Regions from separate parts of the Streptomyces sp. NPDC049915 genome, predicted to be linked through region 1. Evidence: riboswitches for the same ligand, from Rfam matches in the RefSeq annotation. Region 1 holds a riboswitch; the other holds the start of a gene.

Region 1 (7,958 bases):
ACGCGACGACCGGACAGGCCATCGTCGCCTTCGTCATCCTGCGCGGCGGCACGGTGTGGTCAGCGGGCGAGGTCACCGGTGCGCTGCGCGAGCACGTGGCCCAGGAGATCGGTCCCATCGCCAAGCCCCGGCAGATCATGGTCGTCCCCGAGCTGCCCAAGACCCGCTCCGGGAAGATCATGCGCCGGCTGCTGCGCGACGTCGCGGAGAACCGTGAGGTCGGCGATGTCACCACCCTCGCGGACGCCTCGGTGATGGACCTGATCAACGCCGGTCTGCCCGACGCCTCTTCCTCCCAGGCCGGCTGACCGGCGCACCACGAGGGGAGCCGGACATGGGACCCACCAGCACCTCGACCGACCGGGTCGTGCTCGTCACCGGCGGGGGCGACCTTGCCGCCGACATGACGGAAAGCCTCCTGGAGCACGGCGCCCGGGTGGCCCTGGCCGGCCCCTGCGCCGACGAGGTCCGCCTCGCGATGCCACCCGGATCGGCGGTGCTCGCGCTGCCCTGCGGCCGCGACGACCTCGTCGGCCCGGGCCGGGCCGTCGACACCGTCGTCGAACGGCTCGGCCGCCTCGACCACCTGGTGAACGTGGTCGCGGCCCGCCCCCGGCCCGGTCCGCTGATGGAACTGGACCCACTGGACCTGCGCGATGTCCTGCACGGCGACCTCATGACGCCGCTGGCCTGCGTGCAGCATGCCTACCGGCGCTGGATGGCCGCGCACGGCGGCTCGGTGGTCAACGTGGTCGCGGCCACGCCACGCGGTGGGCCACGGGACGTCGCCCTGGCCGGCCTGACCGAGCTCACCGAGTGGCTGGCCGCCGAACTGGCACCCCGGATCGACGTCCACACCCTGCTGCCCAGCCCGTCCCTGAGCCCGGACGCCTACCGGGCGGGCGTGGCCGAGGAGGTGTGCGAGCTCCTGACCCGCCGGACGAATGCCGCGCACGGGCCGGTGCTCGTGCTCAGCGAGGAACCCGCCTGCCCCTCCCGCGCCGCCTGACCGCGCCGTACGACGACGCCGCGGTCCCCAACGAGCAGACCCGACACCGAACATGAAAGGTGCGCAGCACTGATGCGACTCGTCCTCATCGGCCCTCCCGGAGCGGGCAAGGGCACCCAGGCGGCCGTGCTCAGCGAACGGCTCGGCGTCCCCCACATCTCCACCGGGGACCTCTTCCGGGAACACGTGACGCGCCGGACCCCGCTCGGACGGGAGGCGAAGCGCTACCTCGACACCGGCGAACTCGTCCCCGACCACGTCACGTCCGGCATGGTCCGGGAACGGCTCGCGCAGCCGGATGCCCGGCACGGCTTCCTCCTCGACGGATTCCCCCGCACGGTGCCGCAGGCGCGGGAACTCGCCACCGTGCTGGGCGCCGCGGGCTCCGCACTGGACGCGGTGCTGGAGTTCACCGCTCCCGAAGAGGTCGTCGTGGCACGCCTGTCGGGCCGTGGCCGCCCGGACGACACCGAGGAGGTCATCCGGCACCGGCAGCGGGTGTACCAGCGCCGGACGGCACCCCTCCTCGCCCACTACAAGGCCATCCTGCTGACGGTCGACGCCGTCGGCCCGGTCGAGGAGATCACGGCGCGGGCCATCGAAGGCCTGTCGGACGCCGAGCGACGGGCCGGATGACCGACAGCGGCCGAGGGCCGTCTCGCTAGCACTCGATGATGTTCACCGCGAGACCGCCCCGGGCCGTCTCCTTGTACTTCACGCTCATGTCCGCACCGGTGTCCTTCATGGTCTTGATGACCTTGTCCAGGGACACCTTGTGCGAGCCGTCGCCGCGCAGCGCCATCCGCGCGGCGGTGACCGCCTTGACCGCGGCCATGCCGTTGCGCTCGATGCACGGGATCTGGACCAGGCCGCCGACCGGGTCGCAGGTCAGGCCGAGGTTGTGCTCCATGCCGATCTCGGCGGCGTTCTCCACCTGCTCCGGCGAACCGCCCATGACCTCCGCGAGCGCGCCCGCCGCCATCGAGCAGGCCGAGCCGACCTCGCCCTGGCAGCCGACCTCGGCGCCGGAGATCGAGGCGTTCTCCTTGAAGAGCATGCCGATCGCGCCCGCGGCCAGCAGGAAGCGGACCACGCCGTCCTCGTCGGCGCCGGGGATGAAGTTGATGTAGTAGTGCAGGACGGCCGGGATGATGCCGGCCGCGCCGTTGGTCGGGGCGGTGACGACCCGGCCTCCGGCGGCGTTCTCCTCGTTCACGGCCATCGCGTAGAGCGTGATCCACTCCATCGCCAGGGCCTTCGCGTCCCCCTCGGAGCGCAGCTTGCGCGCGGTGGTCGCCGCCCGGCGGCGCACCTTCAGCCCGCCCGGCAGGATGCCCTCGCGGGTCATGCCGCGCTCCACGCACTCCCGCATCACCCGCCAGATCTCCAGCAGCCCTGCACGGATCTCGTCCTCGGTGCGCCAGGCCCGCTCGTTCTCCAGCATGAGGGCGGAGATCGACAGGCCGGTCTCCTTCGTCAGGCGCAGCAGCTCGTCGCCGGTGCGGAAGGGGTACTTCAGCACCGTGTCGTCCAGCTTGATCCGGTCCGCGCCGACCGCGTCCTCGTCGACGACGAACCCGCCGCCGACCGAGTAGTACGTCTTGGTCAGCAGCTCGGCGCCCTGCGCGTCGTACGCCCACAGGGTCATGCCGTTGGCGTGGTAGGGGAGGGCCTTGCGGCGGTGCAGGACCAGGTCGTCGTCGAAGGAGAAGGCGATCTCGCGCTCGCCGAGCACGTTCAGACGGCCGGCCTCCTTGATCGCCTCCACCCTCTCGTCGGCCGTCTCGACGTCCACCGTGCGCGGCGAGTCGCCCTCCAGGCCGAGCAGGACGGCCTTCGGGGTGCCGTGGCCGTGTCCGGTCGCGCCGAGCGAGCCGTACAGCTCGCAGCGCACGGAGGCGACCGAGCCGAGCACGTCCTCGTTGCGCAGACGGCGGGCGAACATGCGGGCCGCGCGCATCGGGCCCACCGTGTGGGAGCTGGACGGGCCGATGCCGATCGAGAACAGGTCGAAGACCGAGATGGCCACGGGGGAACTCCTCAGAACGGGGGTGGTGCGGGGGTGCGGGCACCGCGCACGCCGGTACTCCCAGTGTGCGCGGTGCCCCGCGGAGCGTGACTTACTTGTTCAGACCCGGGTAGAGCGGGTGCTTCTCCACCAGCGCCCGGACCCGGCCCTTGAGCGCCTCGGCGTCGTAGGACGGCTTCAGCGCCTCGGCGATCACGTCCGCGACCTCGGCGAAGTCCTCGGCCGTGAAGCCGCGGGTCGCCAGGGCCGGCGTGCCGATGCGCAGGCCCGAGGTGACCATCGGCGGGCGGGGGTCGTTGGGGACCGCGTTGCGGTTGACCGTGATGCCCACCTCGTGGAGGCGGTCCTCGGCCTGCTGACCGTCCAGCTCGCTGTCGCGCAGGTCGACCAGGACCAGGTGCACGTCGGTGCCGCCGGTCAGGACGCTGATCCCGGCCTCACGGGCGTCCGGCGAGGTCAGCCGCTCGGCGAGGATGCGGGCGCCCTCCAGGGTACGACGCTGGCGCTCCTTGAAGTCCTCGGAGGCCGCCAGCCTGAAGGAGACCGCCTTGGCCGCGATCACGTGCTCCAGGGGGCCGCCCTGGAAGCCCGGGAAGACGGAGGAGTTCAGCTTCTTGGCGAAGTCCTGCTTGGCGAGGATGATGCCGCCGCGCGGGCCGCCGAGCGTCTTGTGCGTGGTGGAGGTCACCACGTCCGCGAACGGCACCGGGTTGGGGTGCAGCCCGGCCGCGACCAGACCGGCGAAGTGCGCCATGTCGACCCACAGGTACGCCTCGACCTCGTCGGCGATCCGGCGGAAGGCCGCGAAGTCGAGCTGACGCGGGTACGCCGACCAGCCGGCGATGATCACCTTGGGGCGGTGCTCCTTGGCGAGCCGCTCGACCTCGGCCATGTCGACCAGGCCGTCGTCGTCGACGTGGTACGGGACGACGTTGAACTGCTTGCCGGAGAAGTTCAGCCGCATCCCGTGGGTGAGGTGGCCGCCGTGCGCCAGGTTCAGCCCCAGGATGGTGTCGCCGGGCTGGGCCAGCGCGAACAGCGCGGCCTGGTTGGCGGAGGCGCCGGAGTGGGGCTGGACATTGGCGTACTCGGCGCCGAACAGCTCCTTGACCCGGTCGATGGCGATCTGCTCGGTGACGTCGACGTGCTCGCAGCCGCCGTAGTAGCGGCGGCCGGGGTAGCCCTCGGCGTACTTGTTGGTCAGCACCGAGCCCTGGGCCTCGAGGACCGCCACGGGGGCGAAGTTCTCGGAGGCGATCATCTCCAGGGTGGACTGCTGGCGGTCGAGCTCGGCGTCGACCGCGGCGGCCACGTCCGGGTCGAGCTCGTGCAGGGGCGTGTTCAGAAGCGACATGGGATTCCTGCGACCTCTCAGCCGGCGATGAAGGCGTCGTACTCGGCGGCGGAGAGCAGGTCGTCCGGCTCACCCGTGACGCGGACCTTGAACAGCCAGCCGCCCTCGAAGGGGGCCGAGTTCACCAGGGACGGGTCGTTGACGACGTCCTCGTTGACCTCGGTGATCTCACCGTTGACGGGGGAGTACAGCTCCGAGACGGACTTGGTCGACTCCAGCTCGCCGCAGGACTCGCCCGCGGTCACCGTGTCGCCGACCTCCGGGAGCTGGACGAACACGACGTCACCGAGCGCGTTGGCCGCGTGCTCCGTGATGCCGACCGTCGAGACGCCGTCCTCGGCGCCCGACAGCCACTCGTGCTCCTTGCTGTAGCGCAGCTGCTGGGGGTTGCTCATGGCCTGAATTCTCCTGTACGCGGGTCGGTGCTGATGAATGGGGGACTGCGAAGACACGCGTGACCAGGGGCGATGTGCCCCATGTCACGTCGGAGGGCTTACGCCAGTGTCACTTCTGCCGCTTGTAGAACGGCAGCGCCACGACCGCGTACGGCTCATGCGTGCCGCGGATGTCCACGCCGACGCCCGGCGTGCCCGGCGCCGCGTGCGCGGCGTCCACGTAGGCCATGGCGATCGGCTTGCCCAGCGTGGGGGAGGGGGCGCCCGAGGTCACCTCGCCGATGACCGTGCCGTCCGCGACGACCTGGTACCCGGCGCGCGGGACCCGGCGGCCCTCGGCGACCAGGCCGACCAGTACGCGCGGCGGGTCGGACTCGGCGCGCTCGGCGGCCGCGGCGAGCGCCTCGCGCCCGACGAAGTCGCCCTCCTTGTCGAACTTGACCACCCGGCCGAGCCCGGCGTCGAAGGGGGTCAGCTCGGCGGTCAGCTCATGCCCGTACAGCGGCATGCCCGCCTCCAGGCGCAGCGTGTCCCGGCAGGACAGGCCGCACGGGGTCAGGCCGACGCCCTCGCCGGCCTTGGTCAGCGCCTGCCACAGCTCGACGGCGTGCTCCGGCTTCACGAACAGCTCGAAGCCGTCCTCGCCGGTGTAGCCGGTGCGCGCGATCAGCGCGGGCACCCCGGCCACGGTGCCGGGCAGCCCGGCGTAGTACTTCAGGCCGTCCAGGTCGGCGTCGGTGAGGCTCTTGAGGATGCCCGGCGACTCGGGGCCCTGCACGGCGAGCAGCGCGTAGGCGTCGCGGTCGTCGCGCACCTCGGCGTCGAAGCCGGCGGCGCGCTCGGTCAGCGCGTCGAGGACGACCTGGGCGTTGGAGGCGTTCGCGACGACCATGAACTCGGTCTCGGCGAGCCGGTAGACGATCAGGTCGTCCAGGATGCCGCCGTCGGCCTGGCAGATCATGGTGTAGCGGGCGCGGCCGGGCTTGACCGCGCCGATGTTGCCGACCAGCGCGTGGTCGAGGAGGGCGGCGGCCTGCGGGCCGGTGACGGTGATCTCGCCCATGTGGGAGAGGTCGAAGAGCCCGGCCTTCGTGCGGACGGCGTTGTGCTCGTCGCGCTCGGAGCCGTAGCGCAGCGGCATGTCCCAGCCGGCGAAGTCGGTCATCGTCGCGCCGAGCGAGCGATGAAGGGCATCGAGCGCGGTGTGACGGAGTTCGGTACTGCTCATCGGTCGGTCGTCTCCCAGGGGAAGGACAGGGCGAGGAAGTTCCTCCCCATCTGTCATCGGAACCTGAGAGGTTCGCCATGACCGCGCGCGGTCATGGCTTGCACCTTGGGTGGGGCCGCCGACGTGGACGGCCCGCTTTTCAGATGTGCCTCGCCCGCGCGGTAACGGGGCCTGAGAGATTCAAGGGAGGGACTTGCTCCTTCGGCGCCCCAGCCAGGGCTGGGAACTCTCCCGCGCGGATTCAAACGGCCGGTATGCAGTTGGCGGGCTCATCATTGCACGCCTCGCCCCGATCGCGGCAGGCCGCATCTGTAACCGGGTTGTGGCGGTACGCACACGAAAACACGAGACATCCGGCATTACCTTCTCTTTACCTACGTTGGGCAGGTCTTCACCTGACCCCAGGGGAGGACCATGACGGTGGACAGGATCACGGCGTACGTGACGACCCCGGGCCTCGCGCTGCCCTCGCAGCCGGCGGCGCCCGCTCTGGAGACACGGCCCGGCCCGGTGGTGCGGGACCTGCGCGAGCGGGCCGGCCGCAGCCCGCGCGCCCTGCTCTTCGGCCCGCGCGATGTGGTCGTGGTGACCGGGCTGCCCGGCAGCGGCAAGTCCACGCTGATGCGCCGCGCGGTGCCCGGCCTGCGCGTCGACTCCCAGGACACCCGCGACCGCTACGACGCCCGCCTGCCCCGTCCGCTGCCCTACGCGCTCTACCGCCCCCTGGTCCGCCTCGCCCACTACGCCGCCCTGCGCCGCGCCCTGGCGAGCGGCGAGGGCGTCGTCGTGCACGACTGCGGCACGCAGTCCTGGGTGCGCGGCTGGCTGGCCCGCGCGGCCCGCCGCCGCGGCGGCGCCCTGCACCTGCTGCTGCTCGACGTCGCCCCGGACACCGCGCTGACCGGCCAGCGCGAACGCGGCCGCGGCGTCTCCCGCTTCGCCTTCCACCGCCACCGCCGTGCCACGGCCCGCCTGCTGTCCGCCGTCCAGCGGGGCGGGCTGCCCGCCGGCTGCGACTCGGCGATCCTGCTGGACCGCCCGGCGGCGGACACACTGCGCCGCATCACCTTCGGCGGCTGAACGCCCGGCCGCGGCCGAGGGTGTCCCGGCCGCCGGACGGGCCGGACCGGCCGCCGGCCGCAGCGGTTAGCCTTTGGGCCACAGCAGCGGTTCGAAGCAGATGGTGGAGAGATGGACTTCCCGGCCGACCTTCCGGCGGACTTCCCGGCGCAGGCGCACCCCCATCCGCACGGCGGATGGCCCGGCAACGAGCTGGAGGAGGTGCTGTCGGCCTCCCTCGGCGTACCGTCGGCCGGCGGCCGGATCGTGGAGGTGCTCGGCCGCAGCTTCCTGTGGATCCCCCTGCCCAACGGCGGCGGCCCGCACAGCGGTCCCCTCGACCTGCCCACCACGCAGATCGACGGCCAGGCCTACGTCCCCGTCTTCAGCTCCGAGGAACAGTTCCGTCAGGTCACCGGCTCCCACATGTCGTACACCGTCGCGCCCGCCGTGGAGTTCGCGCGCGGACTGCCGGCGCAGGTCGGCATCGCCGTGAACCCCGGTGGCGTGGTCGGCGTCCCGCTGCCGCCCGACGCGGTGGCCGAGCTGTGCCGGGCCGGGCGCAGCCCGCTGGACGGCCCCGCGAGCGGCGGCCGGGTCCGCCTGTACGAGCCGGACTGGCAGGACGACCCCGTCGACTTCCTCTCCACGGCCTCCGCCGAGTTCGAGGCCACCGGTACCGTCCTGACGGCCCGCCGCTGCCTCGCCGTCATCGAGACGGCGGACCCGGTGATGTTCGTCGGCGTCGAACTCTCCCAATGGGAGGGCGAGCTGCGCAACGCCCCCCTGGACGCCCTGGGCCGGGCCCTGGGTGCCACCCCGGCGCCCTGGCCGGTCAACCTGATCCTGCTGGACCTGGCGGGCGACGACCCGGTGGCGATCTG
Region 2 (7,958 bases), on a different contig from region 1:
TAGTCGATGAGCCGCTTGGCGACGTCGTCCACGCTCACGCCGGTCGCCTTGGTGATCGGGCGCAGGTCGATGATGCACTCGTGCGCGACCAGGCCGCCGGGGCCGGTGTAGAGCACCGGGTAGTGCGGCTCGAGGCGCTTGGCGATGTAGTTCGCCGACAGCACGGCGACCTGCGTCGCCTGCTTCAGGCCCTCACCGCCCATGAGCCGGACGTACGCCCAGGAGATGGGCAGGATGCCCGCGGAGCCCCACGGCGCCGCCGAAATCGGGCCGACGCCCGTCTCCGGACCCGCGGTGGGCTGCAGCGGGTGGTTCGGCAGATACGGCGCGAGGTGCTCGCGGACCGCGACCGGGCCGACGCCGGGACCGCCGCCGCCGTGCGGGATGCAGAACGTCTTGTGCAGGTTCAGGTGGGAGACGTCACCGCCGAAGTGGCCCGGCTTGGCGAGGCCGACCAGCGCGTTCAGGTTGGCGCCGTCGACGTACACCTGACCGCCGGCCTCGTGCACCTGGGCGCAGATGTCGGCGACGTGCTCCTCGAACACACCGTGCGTCGACGGGTAGGTGATCATGAGCACCGCCAGCTGGCCGCGGTACTGCTCGATCTTCGCCCGCAGGTCCTCGACGTCGATCTCGCCGTCCTCGGCGGTCTTGACGACGACGACCCTCATGCCGGCCATCACGGCGCTGGCGGCGTTGGTGCCGTGCGCGGAGGACGGGATGAGGCAGACGGTGCGCTGCTCGTCGCCGTTGGCGCGGTGGTAGCCGCGCACGGCCAGCAGACCGGCCAGCTCACCCTGCGAACCGGCGTTCGGCTGCAGCGAGACCTTGTCGTAGCCGGTGACCTCGGCGAGACGGTCCTCCAGCTCGTGGATGAGCGTGAGGTAGCCCTCGGCCTGCTCGGCGGGAGCGAAGGGGTGCAGCTGACCGAACTCCGGCCAGGTCACCGGCTCCATCTCGGTGGTCGCGTTGAGCTTCATGGTGCAGGAGCCCAGCGGGATCATGCCGCGGTCCAGCGCGTAGTCGCGGTCGGACAGCTTGCGCAGGTAGCGCAGCATGGCGGTCTCGGAACGGTGCTGGTGGAAGACCGGGTGGGTCAGGTAGGCGTCGCTGCGCAGCAGGTCCTGCGGCAGCGCGTCACCGGCGGCGGCGTCCAGCGCCTCGATGTCGCCCTCGATGCCGAAGGCACCGAACACGGCCGCCAGCTGGTCGCGGGTCGTGGTCTCGTCACAGGCGAGGGAGACGTGGTCGGCGTCGACCGGGTACAGGTTGACCCCGTTGTCCCGCGCGGCGGCGACGACCTCGGCGGCCCGGCCCGGCACCCGCACGGTGACGGTGTCGAAGAAGGCGCCGTGCACGACCTCGGCGCCGCCGGCCTTCAGCCCCTCGGCGAGGATCGCGGCGTACCGGTGCGTGCGCTGAGCGATGCCCTTGAGGCCGTCAGGCCCGTGGTAGACGGCGTACATTCCGGCCATCACGGCCAGCAGCACCTGCGCGGTGCAGATGTTGCTGGTCGCCTTCTCCCGGCGGATGTGCTGCTCACGCGTCTGCAGCGCCAGCCGATAGGCCTTGTTCCCGTCCGCGTCCACGGACACGCCCACGAGCCGCCCGGGCAGGCTGCGCGCGAACTTCTCGCGGACGGCCATGTAACCGGCGTGCGGGCCGCCGAAGCCCATCGGCACACCGAACCGCTGGGTGGTGCCGACCGCGATGTCCGCGCCCAGCTCACCCGGCGACTTCAGCAGCGTCAGCGCCAGCAGGTCGGTGGCGACGGTGACGAGCGCGCCCAGCTCGTGCGCCTGGTCGATGACCGGCTTGATGTCGCGTACGGCACCGGAGGCGCCCGGGTACTGGATCAGCACGCCGTTGATCTCACGGGCGGCGATGTCGGCCGGGATGCCGTCGCCGAGGTCGGCGACGACCACCTCGACGCCGGTCGGCTCGGCACGGGTCTGGATGACGGCGATGGTCTGCGGCAGCGCGTCCGCGTCGACCAGGAAGAGACCCTTCTTGTTCTTGCCCATGCGCAGGGACAGCGCCATCGCCTCGGCGGCGGCCGTGCCCTCGTCGAGGAGGGAGGCGCCGGAGGTGGGCAGACCGGTGAGGTCGGCGACCATGGTCTGGAAGTTCAGCAGCGCCTCGAGGCGGCCCTGCGAGATCTCCGGCTGGTAGGGCGTGTACGCCGTGTACCAGGCCGGGTTCTCCATGACGTTGCGCAGGATGACCGGCGGCGTGAAGGTGCCGTGGTAACCGAGGCCGATCATCGAACCGAGGACCTGGTTGCGGTCGGCGAGGGAGCGCAGCTCGGCGAGCACCTCGGCCTCGCTGCGGGCGCCCGGCAGGTCGAGGGCGTCGGCGTTCTTGATCACATCCGGCACCGCGGCGGCGGTGAGCTCGTCCAGCGAGCCGTACCCGACCTGGGCGAGCATCTTCGCCCGAGCCTCTTGGTCGGGCCCGATGTGGCGCTGTTCGAAGGGGATCCCCTTCTCGAGCTCGGAGAGCGGAATGCGATGGGCGGTCATTGCGGAGGCCTCCTGGTCTGACGCGACCTTCGAGGGGCACCACGGCACGGGTACCCGAACGGCCTCCCCCTCTGTCATCTCGACCTGAGAGCTTCACCGGAGCGCCCGAGAGCACCCGGCTTTCACCGTCGGTGAGAGCGGAAGCCGTCGACACCCGCTCTGCTTTCCAGAGTGACCTCGTCCGTGCGGTACGTGAGCCTGAGAGATTCCGGGGAGGATTTGCTCCTTCGGCGCCTCCGATGAAGTCTGGAGGACTCTCCCGCACGGGGTCAGCAGCCGTTGTCAGCCTACCAGCGAGGTCAACGCCGGGGCCTTCGAGTGGCCACCGTCACGATTGTGCTCTTTCGTAGTGCTTATAACAGTCTTGCGACCCAGTGGAGGGCCCGTGCAGACCGAGATCGATCCGCGCAACCTGATCGGCCGCAAGGCGTTCGACCGCAGCGGCGTCAAGATCGGCACCGTCGACGAGGTCTACCTCGACGACGCCACGGGCGTGCCGGAGTGGGCCGCCATACGAACGGGCCTGTTCAGCCGGGACGCCTTCGTCCCGCTGGAGCCGAGCGAACTGATCGAGGGCGCACTGCACGTCCCCTTCGAGCGCGCCCTGATCAAGGACGCCCCCGACTTCGGCGTGGGCCGCCACCTCTCCCCGGAGCAGGAACTCCAGCTCTACCACCACTACGGCCTCGACATCGCCGCCCCTGCCCCGCTCCAGGAGCACGACTTCGGCAAACTGGCCGGAACGGAGGAGTCCTGACGGGTCCGGCGGATGTGTCGGAGGGGGCGGAGCCGCCACCGACCCCTCCACCGTTGGCGCCTCCGCGCTAAGCACCGCCCTCCGCCACTCGCCCGTCGACCCGGGCCCCCAGGCCGACCACCCCCGAAGCCGGGCCGTCAGGGCCCGTCACCGAGTCGTCCTGGGCCGTCCCCGAGGCGTCCTGGCCTATCACCGAGTCGTCCTGGGCCGTGCCCGAAGCGTCCTGGCGTGTCCCCGAGGCGTCCTGGCCTGCCGTCGAGTCGTCCTGGCCTGCCGTCGAAGCGTCCGGTCTTCGCCGCACCAACGGCAGCGGTTCCGCCGGCTCCAGCGCGGGGTCGTCCGTCCGGAACGTCCTGACCCGGCCCGGCTCCGAGTCCGGTGTCTCGAAGCGGACCGTGACCCGGCCCAGGCCGCTGCCCTGGACCCACCCGTGCCCGTACTCGGTGTGCCGTACGTCGTGCCCCGGCAGCCAGTGCCGCTCCGCGTGCTCAGGTTCCTCGGGAACGGGCTGCGGCGCGTGATCGGCGTCGTCCTCCTGAGGCCCTTCCACCCGCGCCCGCTCCCCCGCCGCCTGCGCGAACAGGTCCTCCTGCGTGTAGTCGGCGAGTCCGGTGACGCCGACGCCCAGCAGGCGCACCCCGCCCGTCGTGTCCACCGCGTCCAGCAGCCGCAGCGCCGCCTCCCGGACCACCGCGAGGTCGTCCGTGGGCCCGCGCAGCGTCTCCGACCGGGTCAGCGTCGAGAAGTCGTACCGCCGTACCTTCAGCACGATGGTCCGCCCGGACAGCCCGGCGGAGCGCAGCCGCCGCACGCACCGGTCGGCCAGCCTCTGGACCTCCAGCCCGATCCGCAGCCGGTCGTGGATGTCCACGTCGTAGGTGTCCTCGACGGAGACGGACTTGGCCTCGCGCTCCGCCACCACCGGCCGCTCGTCGTGCGCCAGCGCCATGGTGTACAGACCGTGCCCGTGGGCCTTGCCCAGCAACCGGACCAGCTCGTCCTCACCGGCCTCCACGATCTCGTCGACCGTGGTGATCCCCGCTCGCCGCAGATGGTCGCCGGTCGCCGGTCCGACCCCGGGCAGGGTCCGCACCGACAGCGGCCCGAGCAGCGCCCGCTCGGTACCCGGCTCGATCAGCACCAGCCCGTCCGGCTTGGCCCGCTCCGAGGCGATCTTGGCGAGCATCTTGGACGCGGCGAGCCCCACCGACCCGGTCAGTCCGGTGACGGCACGGATGTCCGCGCGCAGCTTCAGCCCCGCCCGCTGCGCCGACTCGCGGTCCCAGGCGACTCCCCCGGCCTCCAGGTCCACGAACGCCTCGTCCAGGCTGAGCGGCTCCACCAGCGGCGACAGCGCCCGCAGCAGCCCCATCACCTGCTCGCTGATCGCCCGGTAGAAGGTGAAGCGGGGCGTGAGATACGCGGCGTTCGGTGCCAGCCGGCGCGCCTGGGCCGTCGGCATCGCAGAATGGACCCCGAACACCCGCGCCTCGTACGACGCGGTGGCCACCACCCCGCGTGGCCCGAGCCCGCCCACGACGACGGCCTTCCCGCGCAGGCTGGGCTTGGATGCCTGCTCCGCCGACGCGAAGAAGGCATCCATGTCCAGATGCAGAATCGTGGGCGCGGTCCTCACATGTCCGATCCTGCACCACACCACTGACAACGCCGCCCCGACGCCGGGGCGGCACCTTCCCGCGCAGCGGAGCTGACACCGTTCGGCTGCAGCGGAGCCGGCGCCGCGTCGCGCTGCGGCGGCCGAGCCCCGGCCTAGACGGCCCGGTTGCGCCTGCGCGCCAGCTCGTCCCCGGGGTTGTGCCCGACGAGGGTCTCGCCCGTGTCGACGCGCTCCCCGTGCAGCTGGGACAGCGCGTGCTCCACGTCCCGCCAGACCACGCCGACGGCGATGCCGAAGATGCCCTGTCCGCCCTGCAGCAGGGCGTGCACCTCGTCGGGCGAGGTGCACTCGTAGACGGTCGCGCCGTCGCTGAGCAGCGTCATCCGCTCCAGGTCGCTGAAGCCCCGCTCACGCAGGTGCTGGACGGCGGTGCGGATGTTCTGCAGCGACACCCCGGTGTCGAGGAACCGCTTGACGATCTTCAGGACGACGACGTCGCGGAAGCTGTACAGGCGCTGTGTACCCGACCCGTAGGCGGGCCGCACGCTGGGCTCGACGAGTCCGGTGCGGGCCCAGTAGTCGAGTTGCCGGTAGGTGATCCCGGCGGCCGCGCAGGCCGTCGGACCCCGGTAGCCGATCTCCTCGGACGCCATGGACGTCGCCTCTCCGCCGCTCGGCACGGCCGTCGGTCGCTGCGGAGCGTGATCGGCCGCGCTGCCGGGATGGGGACACCCGCTGCTCGAGCGCAGCCGAGAGCCAGGGGAAGGAAGGGGACCGCTCCCGCCGAAACCGCGCTCGGGGGCACCCCCGGCCCTACCGCCGCCGCTGCTTCCCACGCCGACCTCCGTCCTCGACCTGCCTTCTCGAAGGTAGGCAGCCACCAGGGGTGCGTCAACGACCGCCACACTCGGCACGCCGAGTGATAATCACCCTAAGAGTGGTTTCCCGTACCCCACCGCGGGGAAAGGCTAGCCGAATGCGCTCGAGGCAGGGCGTAGGACGCTCTCACGCGCCATCGGCACATGCCGACATTGTCGACGGCCGGGACCGTGTCCCGCGACCTGCGCGAGCCGGGTCTCCCGGCCCGCACCGGCGGCGTCTCGCACGGCTACTGGCTGCTGGAGCCGAAGTCCTCCGGCGAGATCTGGTCGAGGAACTCGCGGAACTTCTCCACCTCGTCCTCCTGCTCGTCCGGAATGGCGATGCCCGCGTCGTCGAGCACCGCGTCACTGCCGTAGATCGGCGTGCCGGTGCGCAACGCCAGCGCTATGGCATCGGACGGACGGGCGCTCACCTCGACCCCGCTGGCGAAGACCAGCTCGGCGTAGAAGACGCCTTCACGCAGGTCCGTGATGCGTACCTCGGTGAGTTCCTGACCGACGGCCTCCAGCACGTCCTTGAACAGGTCGTGAGTCAGCGGCCGCGCGGGGGCCATGCCCTGCTGGGCGAAAGCGATCGCCGTCGCCTCCCCCGGCCCGATCCAGATGGGGAGGTAACGGTCGCCTCCCACTTCGCGCAGGAGCACGATCGGTTGGTTGGAGGGCATTTCGACCCGGACACCTACGACATCGAGCTCGTTCACACAGCAACCCTAGGCCGTGCCCGGGATGTTTGGGTAGTCGAGCCGGGAACGCATGGATGATCATCACATCCGGCGCCCGCCCGGCTCAGGGCAGCCGCACCCCGAGAGCGGTCTGCACCAGGGCCGCGTGCAGCTTCACGGCTAGGTCCGCCAGCTCCTTGGTCCGCTCCTCGGCATGGACCCTGGTCTGCGGATTGCGGTGCCGCTTGAGCGGGGCCACCACCTGCTCCACCAGCCCCGCCTCGCGGTCGGCGGCGGCCTTCATCACCCGCAGATGGCGTGGCTCGATCCCGAACCGGCCCAGCTGGGCGATCAGCGTGGCCACGGTGACCGTCTCCGCGTCGTACACGCCTTCCTCCAGCGGAGCGATCAGGCCGTACGACTCCCACTCCTCAAGTTCCCGCTCCCCGATCTCCGCGGCGGCCAGCAGCTGGGAGCGGCCGATACGGGCGACGGTGGGCTGCTCGGGCAGCTGCTCGCCGTCCCGCTGCCGGCCGAGCGTCGGAACGCGGACGTTCTCACCGCGCTCCAGGGCGTCCAGGTGCTCGCGGATCACCTTCAGCGGCAGATAGTGGTCCCGCTGCATCCGCAGCACCCGGCCGAGGCGCTCGACGTCCTGCGCGCTGAACTTGCGATACCCCGAAGGGGTCCGCCGCGGCTCGATCAGCCCCTCCGACTCCAGGAAACGGATCTTGGAGATGGTGACCTCGGGGAACTCCTCGCGCAGCACGTTCAGCACGGTGCCGATGCTCATCAGCCCACTGTCCGCCGCGGCGGTGCCGTGGCCGGCACCGCCGCCCGGTGTTCGAAGCATGGACCTTCCCTGGGGGGTGCCCCCGGACTCAGTCCGAGGGAGGGTCAGTAGGCCCGCTGGCTCGCGTAGAAGACCAGCCGGTACTTGCCGATCTGCACCTCGTCGCCGTTGTGCAGGGCGACCTGGTCGATGCGCTCGCGGTTGACGTAGGTGCCGTTGAGGCTGCCCACGTCGGCGACCGTGAACGTGCCGTCCGGGCTGCGCCGGAACTCCACGTGGCGGCGCGAGACCGTGACGTCGTCCAGGAAGATGTCGCTCTGCGGGTGGCGGCCGGCCGTGGTCAGCTCACCGTCCAGCAGGAAGCGGCTGCCCTGGTTCGGCCCGCGGCGCACGACCAGCAGCGCGGAACCCAGCGGCAGCGCGTCCACGGCGGCCTGCGCCTCCGGGGACAGCGCCGGGAGCTGCGTCTGACCGGTGACCTCGGAGTCGTAGGCCTCGATGCCGGAGATGGAGATCGTGGAGGTCGTCTCCGAGGCGCGCTCCGGCACCGCCCCGGCGCGCAGCGGCGAGCCGCAGTTGTTGCAGAAGCGGCTGTTCTCCGCATTGCGGTGACCGCACCTCGTGCAGACCAGGGCCGACATGGACGGATCCTCCTGCCGCGGCTGCCCCGCCGGGGCATGGGACGCGTACGGGTCGGACGTGAACCCTCCACCCGTACCTGAGGT

Evidence for each region. Region 1 has a riboswitch for glycine ahead of gcvT (glycine cleavage system aminomethyltransferase GcvT). Riboswitches for the same ligand answer to the same signal wherever they lie in the genome.
Region 2: another riboswitch for glycine. It lies ahead of gcvP (aminomethyl-transferring glycine dehydrogenase); the one in region 1 lies ahead of gcvT (glycine cleavage system aminomethyltransferase GcvT).

What each region holds. Positions count from the first base shown of each region.
Region 1 is NZ_JBFAMH010000002.1:58,840-66,797, reverse strand. It holds gene acs (acetate--CoA ligase) at 1-308, shown strand, start outside; gene AB0J12_RS02745 (SDR family NAD(P)-dependent oxidoreductase) at 335-1,009, shown strand; gene AB0J12_RS02740 (adenylate kinase) at 1,082-1,645, shown strand; gene AB0J12_RS02735 (L-serine ammonia-lyase) at 1,671-3,038, opposite strand; gene glyA (serine hydroxymethyltransferase) at 3,130-4,392, opposite strand; gene gcvH (glycine cleavage system protein GcvH) at 4,410-4,787, opposite strand; gene gcvT (glycine cleavage system aminomethyltransferase GcvT) at 4,897-6,015, opposite strand; glycine riboswitch at 6,165-6,259, opposite strand; gene AB0J12_RS02715 (AAA family ATPase) at 6,430-7,095, shown strand; gene AB0J12_RS02710 (enhanced serine sensitivity protein SseB) at 7,207-7,958, shown strand, end outside.
Region 2 is NZ_JBFAMH010000010.1:294,818-302,775, forward strand. It holds gene gcvP (aminomethyl-transferring glycine dehydrogenase) at 1-2,522, opposite strand, end outside; glycine riboswitch at 2,699-2,794, opposite strand; gene AB0J12_RS20225 (PRC-barrel domain-containing protein) at 2,908-3,279, shown strand; gene AB0J12_RS20230 (DNA polymerase IV) at 3,347-4,915, opposite strand; gene AB0J12_RS20235 (MerR family transcriptional regulator) at 5,050-5,733, opposite strand; gene AB0J12_RS20240 (bifunctional nuclease family protein) at 6,006-6,479, opposite strand; gene AB0J12_RS20245 (MerR family transcriptional regulator) at 6,565-7,293, opposite strand; gene AB0J12_RS20250 (FHA domain-containing protein) at 7,338-7,958, opposite strand, start outside.